4 regions of the Promicromonospora sp. NPDC050262 genome follow, and region 3 is predicted to be linked to each of the others. Evidence: riboswitches for the same ligand, from Rfam matches in the RefSeq annotation. Region 3 holds a riboswitch; each other region holds the start of a gene.
What was found. Region 3 has a riboswitch for thiamine pyrophosphate ahead of AB0I29_RS04685 (YkoF family thiamine/hydroxymethylpyrimidine-binding protein). Riboswitches for the same ligand answer to the same signal wherever they lie in the genome.
Positions count from the first base shown of each region.

Region 1 (4,642 bases), on a different contig from region 3:
CCCGGACGGCGGGCTCCCACCCGTCGTGCACGGGGCGCAGGACGGCGCAGGCCGAGCTGAGCGTGCAGCCCGTGCCGTGGGTGTTCCGCGTCGGGATCCGGGGTGCGACCAGGGCGACGACGCCGTCCCCGCCGATGCCGTCCCCGCCCACACCGGGGCCCGCGAGGTGGTCGACGGACTCCGCCGAGTCGAGGTGCCCGCCCTTGACCAGGGCGAACCCCGTGCCGAGCGCCCGCAGCGCCCGCGCCTGGTCGGCCGCCTCGCCGCCGTCCCGGGCCGGCTCGGTGCCCAGCAGCACGGCGGCCTCGGGCAGGTTCGGCGTCACCAGGTCGGCCAGGGGGAGCAGCTCGTCGCGGAGCACCGCCTCGGCGTCGGGCGCGAGCAGCCGGTCGCCCGACGTCGCGACCATCACCGGGTCGAGCACCACGAACGGCGCGCGTCCCGCGGCCCGCAGGTCGCGCAGAACCGCGGCGACCGCCCGGGCGACGGCGGCGTCCGTGGTCATGCCGATCTTGACCGCGTCCACGGCGACGTCGGCGAACAGCGTGTCGAGCTGCGCGCGAACCATGTCGGCGGGCACCGGGTGCACCCGGGTCACCCCGGTCGTGGACTGCGCCGTCAGACCCGTCAGTACCGCGCAGCCGTAGCCGCCGAGCGCCGCGAACGTCTTCAGGTCGGCCTGGATCCCGGCGCCGCCGGACGGGTCCGACCCCGCGATCGTCAGCGCCACGACGGGGTGGCCGGGCGGGCGGACGCGCGGGGCGGCGTCGTCGCGAGCGGCGGCTGCGGCGGGACGCGCCTCGGTGGGGCGGGCGACGTCGGCGACCTGCGCCGCGTCCCGTGCGGGCGCGCTCACGAGGCGCGACCCGTCGTGGCGCGCGAGCGCGCGCCGGAGCGACCCTCGGCCCGCGCCGTCGCCCAGGCCAGCGCGATCTCCCGGGCCGCCCCGGCCGGGTCCGGCCTGCCGCAGACGGCGGAGACGACGGCGCTGCCGGCCGCACCGGCGCCGTGCAGCGCGGCGACGTCGTCCGCCCGCAGCCCGCCGATCGCCACGCACGGCAGCGACGCGGCGGCCGTGACGACGCTCAGCCGCGCGAACCCGATCGCCGGCCGGGCGTCGGTCTTGGTCATGGTGGGCCGCACCGGGCCCACGCCGAGCAGGTCGACGGTGCCGGGCGGCAGCTCGGCGACGGCCCGCGCCTCGTCCGGCGTGCTGACGCTCAGCCCGAGGTGCCGCTCCGGGCCGAGCAGCCGTCGCGCCGAGACGGGGTCGAGGTCACGCTGGCCCACGTGGGCGCCGTCGGCGTCGACCGCGAGCGCCACGTCGACCCGGTCGTCGACCACGAGCGGTACCCCCAGCGGCCGCAGCAGGGCGACCAGGGCGCGTCCGAGGTCCACCAGCTCGCGGGTGGTGGCGCCCGGGTCCCGGAGCTGGACGGCGGTCACGCCGCCGTCGACCGCCGCGCCCACGGTGGCGACGACCCCGGCGGGGCCGCCGCACTGCTGGGTGTCGGTGACGAGGTAGACGGACGGGTCGAGGCGGATCCGGGCGCTCATGCCTCGGCTCGCGCGGGCTCGTGCCCGGCCGCGGTGGCGGGCTCGTCCACGAGGCCGGCGCCGAGACCGACGGCCTCGGCGTCGACGTCGAACACGCGGTCGACCAGCTCGACGGCGAAGCTGCCGGGCGTGGTCGACGTGGTGCGGTCGGCGGCGACACACAGCCAGGCCGTCGCGGCGGTCGCGGCGAGCAGGCGGTCCTCGGTGACGGCGGCGCACGCGGCGACCAGCGCGCCGAGCGAGCACCCGACGCCGGTCACGCGCGTCATCAGGGACGTGCCCGCCTGGACGCGCACCACCCGCTCGCCGTCGGTGATCAGGTCGGACGCGCCGCTGACGGCGATCACGGCGCCGGAGGACCGGGCCAGGCGGAGCGCGACGTCCCGCACGCCGTCGGGCGTGTCGAGGGAGTCGACGCCGCGGCCGCCGGCGCCGCCGGCGAGCGCCTGGATCTCGGACGCGTTGCCGCGGACGACGGCGGGGCCACGCGCGAAGAGCTCGGCCGCGAGACGGGTGCGCAGCGGCAGCGCGCCGATGGCCACGGGGTCGAGCACCCAGGGCACGCCCGCGGCGGTGGCGCCGTCGACGGCGGCGCGCATGCCGTCGGCCTGGCCGCCCTCGACGGTGCCGAGGTTGATCAGCAGGCCGCCGGCGACGCCGGCCAGGACCGGTGCCTCCTCGGGGTCGGCGACCATGGCCGGTGCCGCGCCGGCGGCGAGCAGCACGTTGGCCGTGAAGTTGGTGACCACGACGTTGGTGACGCAGTGCACCAGGGGTGCGGTGGCACGCACCGCGGTGACGACCGACGCGACGGCGTCGGGCAGGACGGAGCCCATGAGGCGTTCCCTTCGCTAGCACTACCTAGATCAGGTTCCACGGGTGCATCTCAGCCGGGCTGCTGCCCGGCGCCCCGCGCCATATGGGTGCCGACCTTATACGCCTGGTGCCGGTGCCCGGAACCGCGGGCGAGTGCTCAGGAGCCGGTCCCGGCCCGGTACTGCAGCCCGTCGACGAGCAGGTCGAGCATGCGCCGGCCGTGGTCCGGCTCCTCGTCCTCCATGGGCAGCGACAGCTTGGACACGGCGTACAGGAGGTCCTGGGGGCTGACGACGTCGCGGACGGCCCCGGCCGCGACGGCGGCGTCGAGCAGCGAGCCGAGGGCGGGGCCGAGCCGCCCGATGAAGTAGGCGGGCAGGGCGTCGAACGCCGGGTCGCCCGAGTGCAGCGCCGAGGCGAGCCCGCGCTTGGTCACGAGGAACTGGGTGTAGCGGTGGAGCCACTTCTCGAGCGCGACGACCGGCGGGTGCTCGGCCGCCAGCGTCGGGGCGGTGTCGGCGGTGGCGTCGACCTCCGCCTGGAACACGGCCTTGACCAGGTCCGACCGCTTGGGGAAGTGGCGGTAGAGCGTGCCGACCCCGACGCCGGCCAGGTCGGCGATCTCCTTGGCGGGTGCGTCGACGCCCGACGTGCCGAAGACCTGCTTGGCGGCGTCGAGCAGCGCGTCGATGTTGCGCTGCGCGTCGCGGCGCAGCGGCCGCTGCTCTGTGTCCTGGATCACTTCGCTCCCGATCTCTTGCTAACCGGAATGGCTTTCCATATAGTTCTGGAAAAGCGTTCCGCTTAGCTCCAGACTACGGCATCGCGGTGACGCCCACCAGACCTCTCGACCCCAGGAGGGCCCCATGCAGTACCGCAGCCTCGGCCGGACCGGCATCAAGGTCAGCCCCTACGCGCTCGGCGCGATGATGTTCGGAGCGATCGGCAACCCCGACCACGACGAGTCGGTCAAGATCATCCACAAGGCCCTCGACGCGGGGATCAACTTCATCGACACGGCCGACGCGTACTCCCGCGGTGAGTCCGAGGAGATCGTGGGCAAGGCGCTCAAGGGCCGCCGCGACGACGTCGTGCTGGCCACCAAGGTGCACCTGCCGATGAGCGACGACCCCAACCACCGCGGCAACTCACGGCGCTGGATCATCGCCGAGGTGGAGAACTCGCTGCGCCGCCTGGGCACCGACCACATCGACCTGTACCAGATCCACCGGCCCGACCCGGACACCGACGTCGAGGACACGCTCGCCGCGCTGACCTACCTGGTCAACTCCGGCAAGGTGCGGGCCATCGGCTCGTCCACGATGCCCGCAGCCGACATCGTCCAGGCACAGTGGGTGGCCGAGCGGCGCGGGCTGGAGCGGTTCCGCACCGAGCAGCCGCCGTACTCGATCCTCAACCGCGGCATCGAGCGCGACGTCCTGCCGGTCGCCCAGCAGTACGGCATGGGCACCCTCGTCTGGAGCCCGCTGGCCGGAGGGATGCTCACCGGCCGGTACCGCAAGGGCCGTGCCAGCGACGCCCACCGGGCCCGGTACGGGTTCGCGCACCTGCAGGACGAGCAGCGCCTCGATGTCGTCGAGCAGCTCATCCCCGTCGCGCAGGACGCCGGGATCCCGCTGAACCACCTCGCGATGGCGTTCGCCATCGCCCACCCCGGTGTCACGTCCGCGATCATCGGCCCGCGCACCATGGAGCACCTCGACAGCGCGCTCGCGGGCGCCGAGGTCAGCCTGAGCGACGAGATCCTCGACCGGATCGACACCATCGTGCCGCCCGGCACCGACATCGGCCGCCTCGACATGGCCTACGACCCGCCGGCCATCCAGCAGCCCACCCTGCGCCGTCGGCCCGCCGAGCAGCGTGCGGCCGCGGCCTGACCCGGCCCCGCTCCACCGTGTGAGAGGAACCGCCATGTCCCATCGCCAGCACCCCCTCGGTACCGGCTTCACCGCCGCCTCCACGGTCGACGACGTCCTCGCGGGCATCGACCTGACCGGCAGGAACGTGATCGTCACGGGCGGTCACTCGGGTCTCGGCCTGGTGGCCACCCGGGCGCTGGCCGGGGCCGGGGCCTCGGTCACGGTCGCCTCGCGCGACCCGGAGCGCGCGGCCGCCGCCGTCGCAGGCATCGAACGGGTCGAGGTCGGCCGGCTCGACCTGCTGGACCCGACGTCGATCGACGCGTTCGTCGAGCGCTACCTGGGCTCCGGGCGACCGCTGCACGTGCTGATCAACAACGCGGGCTACC
Region 1 is NZ_JBFAKX010000012.1:133,886-138,527, reverse strand. It holds gene thiD (bifunctional hydroxymethylpyrimidine kinase/phosphomethylpyrimidine kinase) at 1-730, opposite strand, end outside; gene thiE (thiamine phosphate synthase) at 853-1,557, opposite strand; gene thiM (hydroxyethylthiazole kinase) at 1,554-2,393, opposite strand; TPP riboswitch at 2,383-2,480, opposite strand; gene AB0I29_RS18645 (TetR/AcrR family transcriptional regulator) at 2,531-3,115, opposite strand; gene AB0I29_RS18640 (aldo/keto reductase) at 3,240-4,271, shown strand; gene AB0I29_RS18635 (SDR family NAD(P)-dependent oxidoreductase) at 4,306-4,642, shown strand, end outside.
Region 1: it holds a riboswitch for thiamine pyrophosphate, as region 3 does, so the genes downstream of both, thiM (hydroxyethylthiazole kinase) here and AB0I29_RS04685 (YkoF family thiamine/hydroxymethylpyrimidine-binding protein) in region 3, are expected to answer to the same signal.

Region 2 (4,642 bases), on a different contig from region 3:
GGCACGGTCACCAGCCCGCGCGCCAGGCTGCGCCCGGCGAACGACCGTCGGTACAGGAGGTAGGCGAGCGGCAGGCCGAGCAGCACCGAGAACGCCGTGCCGAGCACGGCCTGGGTGAGCGTGAGCCCCACGAGCCGCCACGTGCGCGGGCGGGTGAGCACCTCGACGAACCCGGTGAGGTCGAGCGCGCCGTCGGGCACGAACCCGCGGACCACGAGCGCCGCCACCGGCCACGCGAAGAAGACCGCGAGGAAGCCGAGGGGGACGGCGACCGCTGCCCCCCAGAGCAGGGGCGCGGGCCGGAGGCCGTGCCCCCTGCTCCCGGTCAGGCTCGGGCTCCGGCTCCACCCGTGGTGGGCTGAGCCTGCGGCTCCGCGCCTCCGGCTCAGCCCACGACTGTCTCGGTCCACCGTTCGATCCACTCGTCGCGGTGCTCGCTCACGTCGGCCGGGTCCACCTCGAACGGGGCGTCGGCCTGGGGCGCGAACTTCTGCCAGTCGGCGGGCAGCTCCACGGCGGCGTCAGCCGGGTACATGTACATCGACTCCGGCAGGGCGGCCTGGACGTCGTGCGTGAGCAGGAAGTCCACCACCGCCCGGGCGCCCTCCGGGTTGTCCGACCCCGCGAGCACGCCCGCGTACTCGACCTGCCGAAAGCACGTCTCCAGCAGCGCACTGGTGGTCGACTCCGAGCCGTCCTCGCTCACCGTGAACGCCGGCGACGTCGCGTAGGACAGCGCGAGCGGCCGCTCGCCGCCCTCGCCCGCCCCGGAGAAGTCGACGTAGTAGGCGTCCTCCCACGAGTCGGCGACCTTGACGCCGTTGTCCACCAGCGAGGCCCAGTAGTCCTCGAACCCGTCCTCGCCGAACGCCCCGATCGTCGCCAGCAGGAACGCGAGGCCCGGGGACGACGTCGCCGGGTTGGTCACCACGAGCAGGTCCTTGTACTGCGGGTCGGCCAGGTCCTCCAGCGTCGTCGGCACGTCGAGGCCCGACTCCTCGAACCAGGCCTCGTCGGCGTTCACGCAGACGTCGCCCTGGTCGACGGGCGTGAGCGCCCCGCCGAGCTGCTCGGCCCCCTCCGGGAGGTCGGCGGGCGTGTACTCCTCGACCACGCCCGCCTCCAGCGCGCGGGAGGCGAACGTGTTGTCGATGCCGAACACGGCGTCCCCGAGCGGGGCGTCCTTGGTCAGCACGAGCTGGTTCACCAGTGTGCCGGCGTCGCCCGCGGCGCTGACCTCGACCGTCGTGCCGGACTCCTGCTCGAACTGGTCGATCAGCTTCTCGTCGAGCGCCCAGGAGTCGTGGGTCACCAGCGTCACGGTCCCCGGGTCGCCCGCGCCGGACGCGTCGTCGCCGGAGCCGGAGCCGCCGGAGCAGCCGGCGAGCAGCAGTGCCGCCGACAGCGCGACCGCGACGGTAGGGATGGTGCCCCCGTGGGCACCGGAAAGACGCGACATCGTTCCTCCGACTTCCTCCGCCGGTGTTACCCGGATCAGGTTCAAGGGTCTGCGGCTCTCCGCACTCTCAGCGCCATCGGGGCGCTCCCCTGTCGTTTCCATGCAGCCTAGTCGGCCCGCGAGGGCTACGGTGTGGAGGTGGCCAAGATTGAGACGGAACAGACACTCGCCGAGAAGGTCGGCACTCTCGCCCTGACGCTCGCGGCCGGCTGGGTCGCGCAGAAGGCCGTCAGCATGATCTGGAAGGGCGTGACGGGCAACGACGCGCCGAACAAGCCGGACGACCCCGAGCTCGACATGGTGCAGGCGACCGTGTTCGCGGCCGTCGCCGCCGGGACCGCGGTGTTCGCCAAGCGGCTCGCCGCGAAGGGCGCGCACCGCGCCGCGGTGCGGATCGCCGCACGGCGCAGCGCCGTGTGAGGGCATGACACCCTGGTGCCGTGAGCTTCACGCACCTCGATGACCGCGGCCAGGCCCGCATGGTCGACGTCACCGCCAAGCAGCCGACCGTCCGCTCGGCGACGGCCTCGGGCCTCGTCCGCTGCGCCCCCGCCGTCGTCCAGGCCCTGCGCGACGGCGCCGTGCCCAAGGGCGACGTGCTGGCCGTGGCCCGCGTCGCGGGCATCGCCGCGGCCAAGAAGACGCCGGACCTGCTGCCGCTGGCCCACGTGATCGGCGTGCACGGCGCGGCGGTGGACCTGGAGGTGACCGACGACGGCGTCGTCGTCACCGCGACCGTCCGCACGGCCGACCGCACCGGCGTCGAGATGGAGGCGCTCACCGCCGTCGCGGTCGCCGGCCTGGCCGTGATCGACATGGTGAAGGGCCTGGACAAGTCGGTCTCGCTCGCGGACGTGCGGCTGGAGCGCAAGACGGGCGGCAAGTCGGGCGACTGGGTGCGTGCCGAGTGATCACGGTCCGCTACTTCGCCGGCGCCCGGGAGGCCGCGGGGCGCACCACCGAACAGCTCGACGGCCCGACGTCGGTCGCCGCCCTCCGCGGTGCCCTCGCCGCCGCCCACCCGGCCCTCGGTGACGTGCTGCCGAAGTGTGCGCTGCTGGTCGCGGGCGCCCGCGCCACGGCGGACGAGGCGACCGTCCCGGACGGCGTCACGGTCGACGTGCTCCCGCCCTTCGCGGGCGGCTGACGCCCGGCCGGCGGGCCGCTGGCGCCTGACGGCACGAACCCGGCGGTGCTACCCCGGCACGGGAGCCGGGTGGTCGCCGCCGTCGAGCTGGGAGCGGACGTGCGGCCAGAGGCCGAGCACCACGTCGAGGCCGTCCCGCACGCCCCCGGACGACCCGGGCAGGTTCACCACGAGCGCCCGCGTCCCGGTCGCGGACCGGGCCACGCCCACCAGCCCTCGCGAGAGCGCCGCGGTGGGGATGCCCGCGCCGGTGCCCCGCTGCCGCACGGCCTCGGCGACGCCCGGTACCTCGTAGTCCAGCACCTCGCGCGTGCCCTCGGGCGTGAGGTCGCGAGGCGTGATCCCCGTGCCCCCGGTGGTCACCACCAGACGAGCGCCGGCGTCGAGCGCGGTCCGCAGCACGTCACGGACCGGCTCGACGCCGTCGGGTACCAGATGGGTGACCAGGTCGGTGAACCCCGCCTCACGCAGGATCCGCGCCGCCGCGGGACCGGAACGGTCCTCGGCCTCGCCGCGGGCACAGCGGTCGGAGACGGTGATCACCGCTACCTGGTCGGACGTCATGCCGACACGCTATCGGCCTCCGGCTTCTCGCTCACGGCGGCCTCCTCGGCCAGGGCCTTGCGGTGCGCCCGCACGGACCAGACGACGGCGGCGGCCCAGCCCAGCCAGATCACCACGTAGATCGGGATCTTGACCGGGTCGGAGGCGGCGATCCAGTCGCTGTTGAGCAGCGTGCGCGAGTTGGTGAGCACGATGACGCCGCCCACGAGCGAGCCCAGGATGCGCGGCGGCACCAGGCGGACCAGCCAGGCCGCGATCGGCGCCGCGATCAGGCCACCGATGAGCAGGGCGAGCACCCAGGTGAAGTCGATGCCCTCGCCGCTGAGGCCGACGAAGAAGCCGACGCTGGCGGCGACCGCCACCAGGAACTCGCTGGTGTCGATCGAGCCGATCACCTTGCGCGGCTCCAGGCGGCCGCTCGCGAGGATCGCGGGCGTGCCGACGGGGCCCCAGCCGCCGCCACCGGTGGCGTCGAAGAAGCCGGCCACCAGGCCGAGCGGAGCAAGGAACCGCTTGCGCAGCGGCTTGTCCGAACGGGTCGGCAGGCCCTGCACCGTGAAGCGCAGCAGCACGTAGAGGCCCAGCAGGAGCAGGATCACCGACATGACCGGTCCGGCGACCTCCGTCGACAGCGACGAGAGGAACGTGGCGCCGGCGAACGCGCCGATCGCGCCGGGGATGCCGATCTTGGCGACGACCTTCCAGTCCACGTTGCCGAAGCGCCAGTGGGAGGCGCCGGACGCAAGGGTCGTACCGATCTCCGCGAGGTGCACGGTCGCCGACGCGGCGGCGGGGTTGGTGCCGATAGCCAGCAGAAGCGTCGTGGAGGTGACGCCGTAGGCCATGCCCAGACTGCCGTCCACCAGCTGCGCGCCGAGGCCGACGAGCGCCAGCAGGATCAGGGTTCTCATGGTCGTGACCTTCCAGGTCCGGGGGGATACGACACAGGGCCATGGCAAAGTGAGGCCCGCGTCAAGGTAACCACCTAACCCGGTCGGAAACAACAAGCATCTCAGAGATCGGATAACGGCGCACGGGAAGGTCGGGTGAAAGTCCCGCGGTCCGTCGGAGTTCAGCCAGACCGGGTGCGGCCGAGCGTCAACGTCCGGTCAGGTTCAGGAGTTCGACCAGGCCGAGTCGCCCTCGGTCAGCGCGCGGACCTCGTCCGGCAGCGCGCCGCTCACGAGGTCCGCGAGGGACACGGCCTCCAGCACCGCGCGCACGTTGGCCCGCAGCGCCACCCACACGTGCAGGAGCGGCGCGGCCGCCCCCTGGAACTCCAGGTCGGACGGCCGGTTGCCGCGGACGAAGACCAGCGGCCCGTCCACGGCACGCACCACGTCGGCGATGGTGATCGAGTCGGCCGGCCGGGCGAGACGGTACCCACCGCCGGCGCCACGGTGGCTGGTGACGAGCCCGTCGCGACGCAGGTCGCTCAGGATCCCCTCCAGGAAGCGGTGCGGGATGTCCTG
Region 2 is NZ_JBFAKX010000006.1:1,828-6,469, reverse strand. It holds gene AB0I29_RS11030 (iron ABC transporter permease) at 1-329, opposite strand, end outside; gene AB0I29_RS11025 (thiamine ABC transporter substrate-binding protein) at 386-1,459, opposite strand; TPP riboswitch at 1,455-1,560, opposite strand; gene AB0I29_RS11020 (DUF4235 domain-containing protein) at 1,598-1,879, shown strand; gene moaC (cyclic pyranopterin monophosphate synthase MoaC) at 1,900-2,370, shown strand; gene AB0I29_RS11010 (MoaD/ThiS family protein) at 2,367-2,606, shown strand; gene AB0I29_RS11005 (MogA/MoaB family molybdenum cofactor biosynthesis protein) at 2,655-3,170, opposite strand; gene AB0I29_RS11000 (sulfite exporter TauE/SafE family protein) at 3,167-4,081, opposite strand; gene AB0I29_RS10995 (Rrf2 family transcriptional regulator) at 4,286-4,642, opposite strand, start outside.
Region 2: it holds a riboswitch for thiamine pyrophosphate, as region 3 does, so the genes downstream of both, AB0I29_RS11025 (thiamine ABC transporter substrate-binding protein) here and AB0I29_RS04685 (YkoF family thiamine/hydroxymethylpyrimidine-binding protein) in region 3, are expected to answer to the same signal.

Region 3 (4,642 bases):
TCGGCTCCCAGCTCGACGGTCGGGTCGCCGATGCCGAGAACGGCACCGACGCCCGCCGCCCGCGCCGAGCGGATGCCGTTGGCGCTGTCCTCGAGCACGACACACTCCGCGGGGGACATCCCGAGCAGCCGTGCCGCACGAAGATAGGGGTCGGGCGCGGGTTTGCCCGCTGCGACGTCCTCGGCCGCCACGAGCACGTCAGGCAACGGGATGCCGGCCGCGGACAGACGGGCGACCGCCAGGTCCCGGGACGCCGACGTGACGACCGCACGCAGGTGTCCCGGGACGGAGGCGACGAACTCGGTCGCGCCCTTGATCGCCACGGTCCGGTCAGCGGTCTCGAGCTCCAGGGCATCGATCTCGGCCGTCGCAGGATCGACCTCGTCGTCGGGCAGGAACCGGGCCACGGTTTCCCGAGACCTGCGCCCGTGCACGTCGGCCAGCACCGCACGAGGGTCGAGCCGGTGACGAACCGCCCACGTGCGCCAGGCCGCCTCGCCCGCGGCCTTGGAGTCCACCAGCACGCCGTCGTTGTCGAACAGGACGGCTGCGGCATGCAGGACGGGGCGCATCGGACAGCTCCTCGGGGACGGCGGAACAGCGGTGGATCGTCCCGAGCCTACGGGCCCGCCGTCAGGGCCGGACCGTGATCGACTGTCCGTGGCGCAGCCTGACGTGCCGCCGCCAGGTCCCGGCGCGCACCTCCGTCTCGGTCCCGCCGACGCTGCGGATCGTCGCCTGCGTGACCTGTCCCCGACGCCAGACGACGTCGACCTCGAACCCGCCGCGGGCGCCGACGCCGGTGACGCTGCCGCGGTCCGCCCAGGCCGCGGGCAGCGCGGGCAGCAGCTCGATGACGCCGGGGCGGGAGTAGAGGACCATCTCCAGGGCGGCGGCCGCGCCCCCGAGGTTGGCGTCGATCTGGAAGATCGTGTAGCTGCCCTGGCTGTACATGTCGAAGAAGTTCGGGGCCGTGCCGTTGCCGTTGTCCACCGACGGGCGCAGCACCGTCAGGTAGAGTTGGTACGCCTTGTCGGCGTCCTTGAGCCGGGACCAGCACAGCGACCGCCAGGCGCACGCCCAGCCGTAGTTGTCCGTGCCCCGGGCCGTGAGCAGGTTCCGGACGCCGTCGATCAGCTCGGCCGGGCTCGTGTCCGTGGCGATCCGGTCGCCCGGGTAGAAACCGACCAGCGGCGAGAGGTGCCGGTGGGTGACCTCGCCCAGGTTCGCGGGGCTCATCCACTCCTGGAGCCAGCCTGTCTCCGGGCTGACCTCGGGCAGGTGGAGCCGGGCCTGGAGGTCCGCGAGCTCGGCGGCGAGGGCGGCGTCCCGCCCCAGGCGGCGCGCTGCGACCTGCACCTGCTGGAACAGGTCCCAGGCCAGCTCCTGGCCGTAGGTGGTGCCGCGAGCGTCGGGGCCGTGCTCGGGCGACCAGGCCGTGTCGTCGACGAGCACCTCGCGCGGGGCGCCGCTCGGGTCCGTCACGGTGACGGTGACCAGCCGTGCCCGCCAGAACTCGGCCGCACCCCGCAGCACCGGGTAGATCTTCTCGAGGTAGGCCTGGTCCTGGCTGTACTCGTAGTGGCGCCACAGCGTGCTGCACAGCCAGGCGTTGCCGGCCGGGTGCCACGCCCAGCCGCTGCCGCCGTAGATGTTCGTGGAGAAGGCGATGGCCCAGCCCGCGATCTCGCCGCTGGAGTTCCGGAACCGGTTGCGCGGGTCGTTGTAGAGCCGGCCGGTCACGTCGGTCCAGACCGGGAGCTGTGCGACGCAGTAGTCGGCGAGAGGGACCGCGCACTCGCCGAGCCCGGCGGGATCGGCGAGCCAGTAGTTCATCTGGATGTTGATGTCGGTGTGGTAGTCCGCGTACCAGTCCGGTGTGTTGTTGTGGACCCACACGCCCTGCAGGTTCATGGGCAGCCGGTCGCGCGAGCCGGTGATGGTCAGGTAGCGCCCGTACTGCACGTACGCGGCCTCGAGCTCCGGGTCGGGTACGTCGGGGTCGGCGTGCCGGGCGGTCAGCCGGGACCACGAGTCCAGCTCCCGCTGGGCCGTGGTGGAGTCGCCCAGGTCGATCGACATGCGCCCGTACAGACGCCGGTAGTCGGCGACGTGCGTGGCCCGCAGCCGGTGCCCGGCCACGCGGGCGCCGGCGGTGACCTTCTCGACGGCCAGCGCGAGCGGGTCGGCCGACGGGTCGCGGAAGTCGCGGGCGGCGTCCGGCACGTAGTCGGTGCCCGCGCACACCACGATCAGCAGGTCCGTGCAGTCCTCGAACGACAGCACGCCGCCGTCGGCAGCCACCCGTCCGGTGGTGCTCACGGCAGTCACCGCCGCCGCGTGGCGCAGCCCGTTGCCGAGCGCCCCCGCGAAGGACAGGTGCCGCCCGTCGGCGGACGTCGTCTCCCCGTGGGTACCGTCCAGCGCGATGGTGCCGGTCAGGGGTCCGCCGGTCAGCCGGATCACCACGACGTCGTCGGGATGGCTGGCGTAGGCCTCACGACGGAAGCGCCGGCCGCCGTGGCGATAGGTGGCGGACACGACCCCGTTGGCGAGGTCGAGCTCGCGCCGGTAGTCGCCGACCGCGTTACCGCTGTGCGCGGGGACCGCGACGCGCACCTTCGCGAGGAGCCCGAAGCTGCCGAAGTCGTCACGACCGTACGGCAGCTGCCCGTCGTCCAGCAGGACGTCGTTGCGTCCGCCGGTCCAGAACGAGCCGTCGGTCAGGTAGAGCGCGTCGTCGCCGGGGCCGCCGGTGACCAGGCCCCCGAGCCGGCCGTTGCCGATCGGCAGGCCCTCCTCGATGATCCGGTCCTCGGCGGCCGGCTCCGGGTACCACAGCGTCGTGGCCGCCGACGGAGGCACTGCCGGGTCGGACTCCGGGCGCACGGGCGTGGCGTGCGCGGCGAAGGGGACCCCGCCGAGCGCGAGGCCCGCGCCGGCGGCGCCCGTCAGGCGCAGGAAGTCACGGCGACTTGATTCGAAGGTCATGGCGGGTGCTCCGTTCGTCATCGAGCGAGCTCAACCAGGCGTCCGGGAACCTAGCACGAACAGGGGTGATAAACGGGCAAAACAGCCGAAGCGTCCAGGTGCTCAGCCGGAATGTCCAGGTGGTGTGACGGGTGCTGTTACGGTGAGCGCCGAGCACGGGAGTCCGGTATGCCGGGCTGAGAGGGAGTAATCGAACTCCGACCGTTGAACCTGATCCGGATCATGCCGGCGCAGGAAGCGACCTCAGGACGTGGCCGTACCGGTCCCGTCCTCCTGTGCCCGACGGACATCCGACGGACAGGGGAGGACCTCATGGCGGACCACGCCACCGTGACCGACGAGACCGCAGAGCTGCGCGGCGACCCGATGCGCTTCGGCGTCGGCGCGCGGATCACCGCCGCGGTGATGTCGGACGACTACGTCGACGTGATCCTGGGCGCGCTGCGGCAGGCCGACACCACAGGGCTGGTCGTCGAGACCGGCGACGTGAGCACCTACGTGGGCGGCGCCGAGGCCGACCTGCTGCGGTACGTGACCGACCTGACGGCCGGGATCGCGGCGTCGGGCAGGCACGCGACGATCACCGTGCACCTGTCCCGGGGCTGCCCGGGCGAGGTGGTGTGCGAGCTGCCCGGCGGTGCCGGCCCGCGGGTCACCGAGGTGCCCCAGGGGCGCGACACCGGCCGGTTCGTCTCGGCCGAGTGGGCGCTGTACCCGCTGGCCGACGACGTCCGCGCGGACGTGACGCCGGACCACATGCGCGACATCTACGCCGCGATCGAGCTGGCCAAGGACAACGGGACGTTCCGCGGCTCGCAGCACTTCGTCACCCGCCTGGAGGGCGACGCCGGACGGGTGCTCGCCAGTGCCTTCGCCGGCTGGGTCCTCGCGGGACGCACGGTGCAGCACGTCACCAGCCACCTCACCCTCTCGGTGAACAGCCCGAGCCACACCGCGGCCGGCACCGATGAGTGAGCCGACGACGCGCCGCCGGGCGCGGCTGCCGCTGCGTGACATCGTGCTCATGGTGATGCTCGGCGTGGTGTTCGGATTCCTGTACTGGGCGCTCGTGCAGGCGTGGAACGGGCTCGCCGTGGCGATGGGACCGGCCGGCGACCTGGCCCAGCACGTGCTGCTGGGCGGCTGGCTCCTGGTGGCGCCGATCGCGGTCGCGATCATCCGCAAGCCGTTCGTGGGCATCATCGCCGAGGTGATCGCGTCCGTCGTCGAGGTGGTGTTCCTGGGTTCCCCGGTCGGGCCGCTCCTGCTGGTGGCCGCGGCGATCCAGGGCGCCGGCAGCGAGCTCCCGTTCGCGCTGACCCGCTACCGCCGGTTCGGATGGGGGGTGTACGCGGCGTCGGGCCTGCTGGGCGCGGGCCTGGTCTTCGTGTGGTCCGCGTTCCGGTTCGGCTGGTACGGACAGGACATCCTGGCGCTGCGCCTGGGGATGCAGCTCGTCTCCGGTCTCGTGCTGGGCGGCCTGCTCGCCAAGGTGATCGTCGACCGCCTGTACGGCACCGGCGTGCTCGACGAGTTCGCCATCGGCCGGGCGGACGCCGCGCTCCGCGGGCCCGTGGTGCGCCGTGAGCGCTGACGCCGTCGTCGTCGAGGCCACCGGCCTGGAGGCGGTGTATGGCACCGGCGACGGGGT
Region 3 is NZ_JBFAKX010000002.1:278,699-283,340, forward strand. It holds gene AB0I29_RS04675 (HAD-IA family hydrolase) at 1-572, opposite strand, end outside; gene AB0I29_RS04680 (glycoside hydrolase family 95 protein) at 634-2,991, opposite strand; TPP riboswitch at 3,137-3,245, shown strand; gene AB0I29_RS04685 (YkoF family thiamine/hydroxymethylpyrimidine-binding protein) at 3,304-3,966, shown strand; gene AB0I29_RS04690 (ECF transporter S component) at 3,959-4,585, shown strand; gene AB0I29_RS04695 (ABC transporter ATP-binding protein) at 4,575-4,642, shown strand, end outside.

Region 4 (4,642 bases), on a different contig from region 3:
CCGATCACCGGCTGGGACAACTGGCAGCAGTCCAGCAAGGACATCACGCTGCAGGCCGGCTGGAACACCGTCCGGCTGGGCAAGGGGACGGCGTTCACGGAGCTGGACTACATCGAGGTCGCGTAGCGCGGACGCCGCGGCCCGGCCCGTCGTGATGTATCTTGACATCAAGATACTCGACGGCGAGGAGTTGTGATGGCCGACTGGAACCCCGGTGCCTACCTGCAGTACACGGACGAGCGGTCCCGCCCGTTCACGGAGCTGGTCGCCCGGGTGCCGGGCACGCCCGCCACGATCGTCGACCTCGGGTGCGGTCCGGGCCATCTCACCTCCGTGCTCCGCGCACGCTGGCCCGAGGCGCACGTCACCGGGGTGGACGCCTCCCCCGCCATGATCGACCGGGCCCGCGCCGCCGACCCGGGCACCGAGTACGTGCTGGCCGACCTCAGCACGGACGAGCACACCGCCGACCTCGTCATCAGCAACGCGGCGCTCCAGTGGGTCCCGGGGCACCGCGAGCTCCTCACCACGCTGGCCGACCGCGCCACGCAGACCTTCGCGTTCCAGGTGCCGGGCAACCACGACGCGCCCAGCCACCGGCTCCTGCGTGAGGTCGCCGCCCGCGCGCCGTACGCCGACGTCGTCGGGCCCGTCGAGCGACGGGCTACCGCCGACCCGGCCGAGTACCTGGAGCTCCTGGCCCGGCCGGGCTGGACCGTCGACGCGTGGGAGACCACCTACACGCACGTCCTGCACGGACCGGACCCGGTGCTGCGCTGGATCTCGGCGACCGGCGCGCAGCCCACGCTCCAGGCGCTGGAGGCGAAGGACCCGGCCCTGCGCGCCAGGTTCGAGGAGGAGTTCGGCGCGGCGCTCCGGGAGGCCTACCCCGAGCTCGAGCACGGCACGCCGCTGGCGTTCCGCCGGGTGTTCGCGGTGGCCACCCGGGACGGCGTCAGCCCCGCTGGGTGACCCGGGCCTCGAGCCCGGCCAGCTCGGTGTCGACGTACCGCCGCGTGCGGCCCCGCACCAGGTTGCCGAACAGCCAGGCCAGGGAGCCGGTCTGCGTGATCGCGAGCGTCACGCGGGAGCGGCCGTCGGGCAGGGGCTCGACCAGGTGCTCCGCCTGCGTGGTCAGGCCCGGCGCCTCGCTGATCCACGCGAAGTGGCGCGGCGGGTCCCACTCGTCCATCAGCCAGATCGCGAGCGGCAGCCTGGGCTGCTCGATCCGCACCTGCGTGCCGACGTCCGGCGGGTTGGGCCCGTCGATGATCTCGACCGACGTCATGGACGACGTCCAGTCGGGCATGTGCTCGACGTCGGACAAGACCGCCCAGACGGCCTCGGGCGAGGCGTCGATCTCGGCGGAGGTGCTGTAGCTCGGCATCGGTGCTCCTGTCCTGGAGGGGTGACGCCGGCGGCCGGCGTCACCCCCTAGTCTCGACCTCGGGACACGATCTCGCGCCCGACCGACACGCCTCAGGCGCGGACGGGCGGCGTCGGCCAGGTCGGGGCGGTCAGGCCCTGCTCGAAGAAGAGGTACTCGTGCACCGACGAGATCTCGAACGCCCGCAGCATGCGCTCGCGCTCGTCCGGGGAGACCCAGCGGGCCGCGTCGTCGGCCAGACGGCGGGCCTGCCGGGTCGACTCCTGGAAGGCCTCGTCGCCGTAGGTGCCGATCCAGGCCCCGTACCGGTGCCCCGCCAGGCCGCCGGGGCGGCGTCCGGCCAGGTCCACGAGCACGCTCCCGACATGCGCGTAGAGCCAGAAGCACGGCAGGAGCGCGGCGACCGTCTCGGCGTAGCTGCCCGACGCCGCGGCGTGCAGGTGGCCCGTGTACGCCGCGGTCACGGGGGACGGCACGATCGCGGCGACCTCGCTGGCCGCCAGCCCGGCGTGGGCGCCCAGCCAGTCGCGGTGCAGCGCCGTCTCGACCTCCAGGGCCGTCACGGACGACCGCGCGAGGAAGCCCTGCGCGGCCGGGTCGGGCGCCACCTGCGCGGCCCGCGCCAGGATGCGCGAGTACTCGCGCAGGTAGGCAGCGTCCTGGGCGAGGTAGAACGCGAAGGACTCGGCGGGCAGCGAGCCGTCCCCGAGCGCCCGGACGAACGGCATGTGCTCGACGGCGTCGCGCCAGCCCGCGATGCGTTCCCAGGCCTCCTCGGTGAAGGGGCGGACGGCGGCGGGGCGGGCCGGCTCGGCGACGCCGGCCGGGGTCTCGGTGGAAACGGGGACAACAGAAGTAGTCACGATGGACATCCCTTCGCCAGCATGATCTGGATCAGGTTCGACGGGTGTGGTCTCAGCCCTGGCAGGGCACCCCGTGTCACGTGCGGCAGAGGCTACCGGATCGGGCGGGCCGTAGGCTGCCGGATCGGACCGGTCGTAGGCTGCCGCCATGACAGACCGCCCGATCCGCATCGGTGTCCAGCTCCAGCCCCAGCACGCCGACTACTCCGCCCTGCGTGACGCGGTGCTCCGCGCCGAGGACGCCGGCGTCGACATCATCTTCAACTGGGACCACTTCTTCCCGCTGCGGGGCAACCCCGACGGCAAGCACTTCGAGTGCTGGACCATGCTCGGCGCGTGGGCGGAGCAGACCGAGCGCGTGGAGATCGGCGCGCTCGTGACCGGCATCGGCTACCGCAACCCCGACCTGCTGGCGGACATGGCGCGCACGGTCGACCACATCTCGGGCGGGCGGCTGATCCTGGGCCTGGGCGCCGGCTGGTTCGAGAAGGACTACGACCAGTTCGGCTACGAGTTCGGCACGGCGGGTTCGCGCATCGCGAGCCTGGCCGACGCGATGCCGCGTATCAAGGCCCGGCTGGCGGCCGGCAACCCGGCGCCCTCGCGCGAGATCCCGATCCTGATCGGCGGCGGCGGGGTGCGCAAGACGCTGCGGATCGTGGCCGAGCACGCCGACATCTGGCACGCGTTCGGCGATGTGCCGACCCTGACGAGCAAGTCCGCGATCCTCGACGAGCACGGTGCCGCCGTCGGGCGGGACACCGCCGCACTGGTCGAGCGCTCGGTGCAGGCGCAGGGCTCGCCCGCTCAGGAGGGCGAGGCCCTCGTGGCGGCCGGGGCCACGCTGTTCACCGTCGGGGTGACCGGCCCGGACTACGACCTGTCGACCGTCACGGACTGGGTCGCCTGGCGCGACTCGCGAGGCTGACCCAGCCGCAGCGCGCTGTTGACCAGACCCAGGTGGCTGAACGCCTGGGGTGTGTTGCCGAGGTGCCGGCCGGTGGCCGGGTCGTACTCCTCGCTGAGCAGGCCCAGGTCGTTGCGCACGGCGAGCAGCCGTTCGAACAGGGCGACCGACTCGTCGACCCGGCCGATGCCGTGCAGCGCGTCGACCAGCCAGAAGTTGCACACCAGGAACGTCGCCTCGGCGCCGGGCAGGCCGTCCACCTGGTCGTCGGCCTCGTTGTGGTAGCGCCGCAGCAGCCCGTCCTGGCCGAGCTCGCGCTGCACGGCGTCCACGGTGCCGACGACGCGGGGGTCGTCCCAGGGCAGGAAGCCGACCTGGCCGATCAGCAGCAGCGCGGCGTCGAGCCCGTCCGAGCCGTAGAACTGCGTGAACGTGTTCCGCTCGGCGTCGAACCCGTGGGTGCACACGTCGTCGTGGATCCGGTCGCGCACGGCGCGCCAGCGCTCGACGGGTTCGTCGACCAGGCCGTACTTCTCGACGGCGCGGACGGCCCGGTCGAAGCCCGCCCAGGCCATGACGCGCGAGTGCACGAACGCGCGGCGCGGACCGCGCACCTCCCAGAGCCCGTTGTCGAGGTCGTCCCAGTGCTCCTCGAGGTGCTCCAGCAGGGCCCGCTGCAGCCGCCACACGTCCTGGTCCTGCTCCAGCCCCGCCTCGCGCGCGTGGTGCAGGGCGTCCAGCGTCTCGCCCCACACGTCGATCTGGAGCTGACCGGCCGCGTCGTTGCCGATCCGCACCGGCGCGGACCCCTCGAAGCCGGGCAGCCAGTCGAGCGTGTACTCCGGCAGCCGGCGCCGCCCGTCGAGCCCGTACATGATCTGCAGGTCCGCCGGGTCGCCGGCCACGGCCCGCAGGAGCCACGCCCGCCACTCGCGCGCCTCGTCGATGAAGCCCGTGCCGATCAGGGCCTGCAGCGTGAGACCGGCGTCGCGCAGCCAGCAGTACCGGTAGTCCCAGTTGCGGGTGCCGCCGAGCTGCTCGGGCAGCGACGTCGTGGCCGCCGCCGCGATCGCACCCGTCGGGGCGTAGGTGAGGGCCTTCAGCGTGATCAGCGAGCGGTGCACGGCGTCGGGCCACTGCCCCGTGTAGCTGCAGCCCTCGAGCCAGGAGTGCCAGAACTCCTCGGTGTCGCGCAAGGCCGCGTACGGCTCCACCGGGTCCCGGGTCTCCAGGTGGGACGCGTGATAGTTCAGGACGAACGGCACCCGGTCACCCGGCCCCACGGTGAACTCCGCACGCAGCACCGACCCGTCGCTCACACCCTCACGCGCCATCGGGACCACCGAGTCGATGCGCACGGAGTCCGGGCCCGCCACGGCGCGCAGCGCGTCCCCGTCCTGCGTGATCCAGGGCACGATGTTCCCGTAGTCGAACCGGAGCCGCAGCTCGGTGGTCATGGCGACTTTGCCGCTGACCCCCTCGACG
Region 4 is NZ_JBFAKX010000013.1:36,134-40,775, forward strand. It holds gene AB0I29_RS19080 (family 43 glycosylhydrolase) at 1-126, shown strand, start outside; gene AB0I29_RS19085 (methyltransferase domain-containing protein) at 196-972, shown strand; gene AB0I29_RS19090 (SRPBCC family protein) at 956-1,387, opposite strand; gene AB0I29_RS19095 (TenA family protein) at 1,480-2,250, opposite strand; TPP riboswitch at 2,242-2,334, opposite strand; gene AB0I29_RS19100 (LLM class F420-dependent oxidoreductase) at 2,399-3,178, shown strand; gene AB0I29_RS19105 (glycoside hydrolase family 15 protein) at 3,124-4,642, opposite strand, start outside.
Region 4: it holds a riboswitch for thiamine pyrophosphate, as region 3 does, so the genes downstream of both, AB0I29_RS19095 (TenA family protein) here and AB0I29_RS04685 (YkoF family thiamine/hydroxymethylpyrimidine-binding protein) in region 3, are expected to answer to the same signal.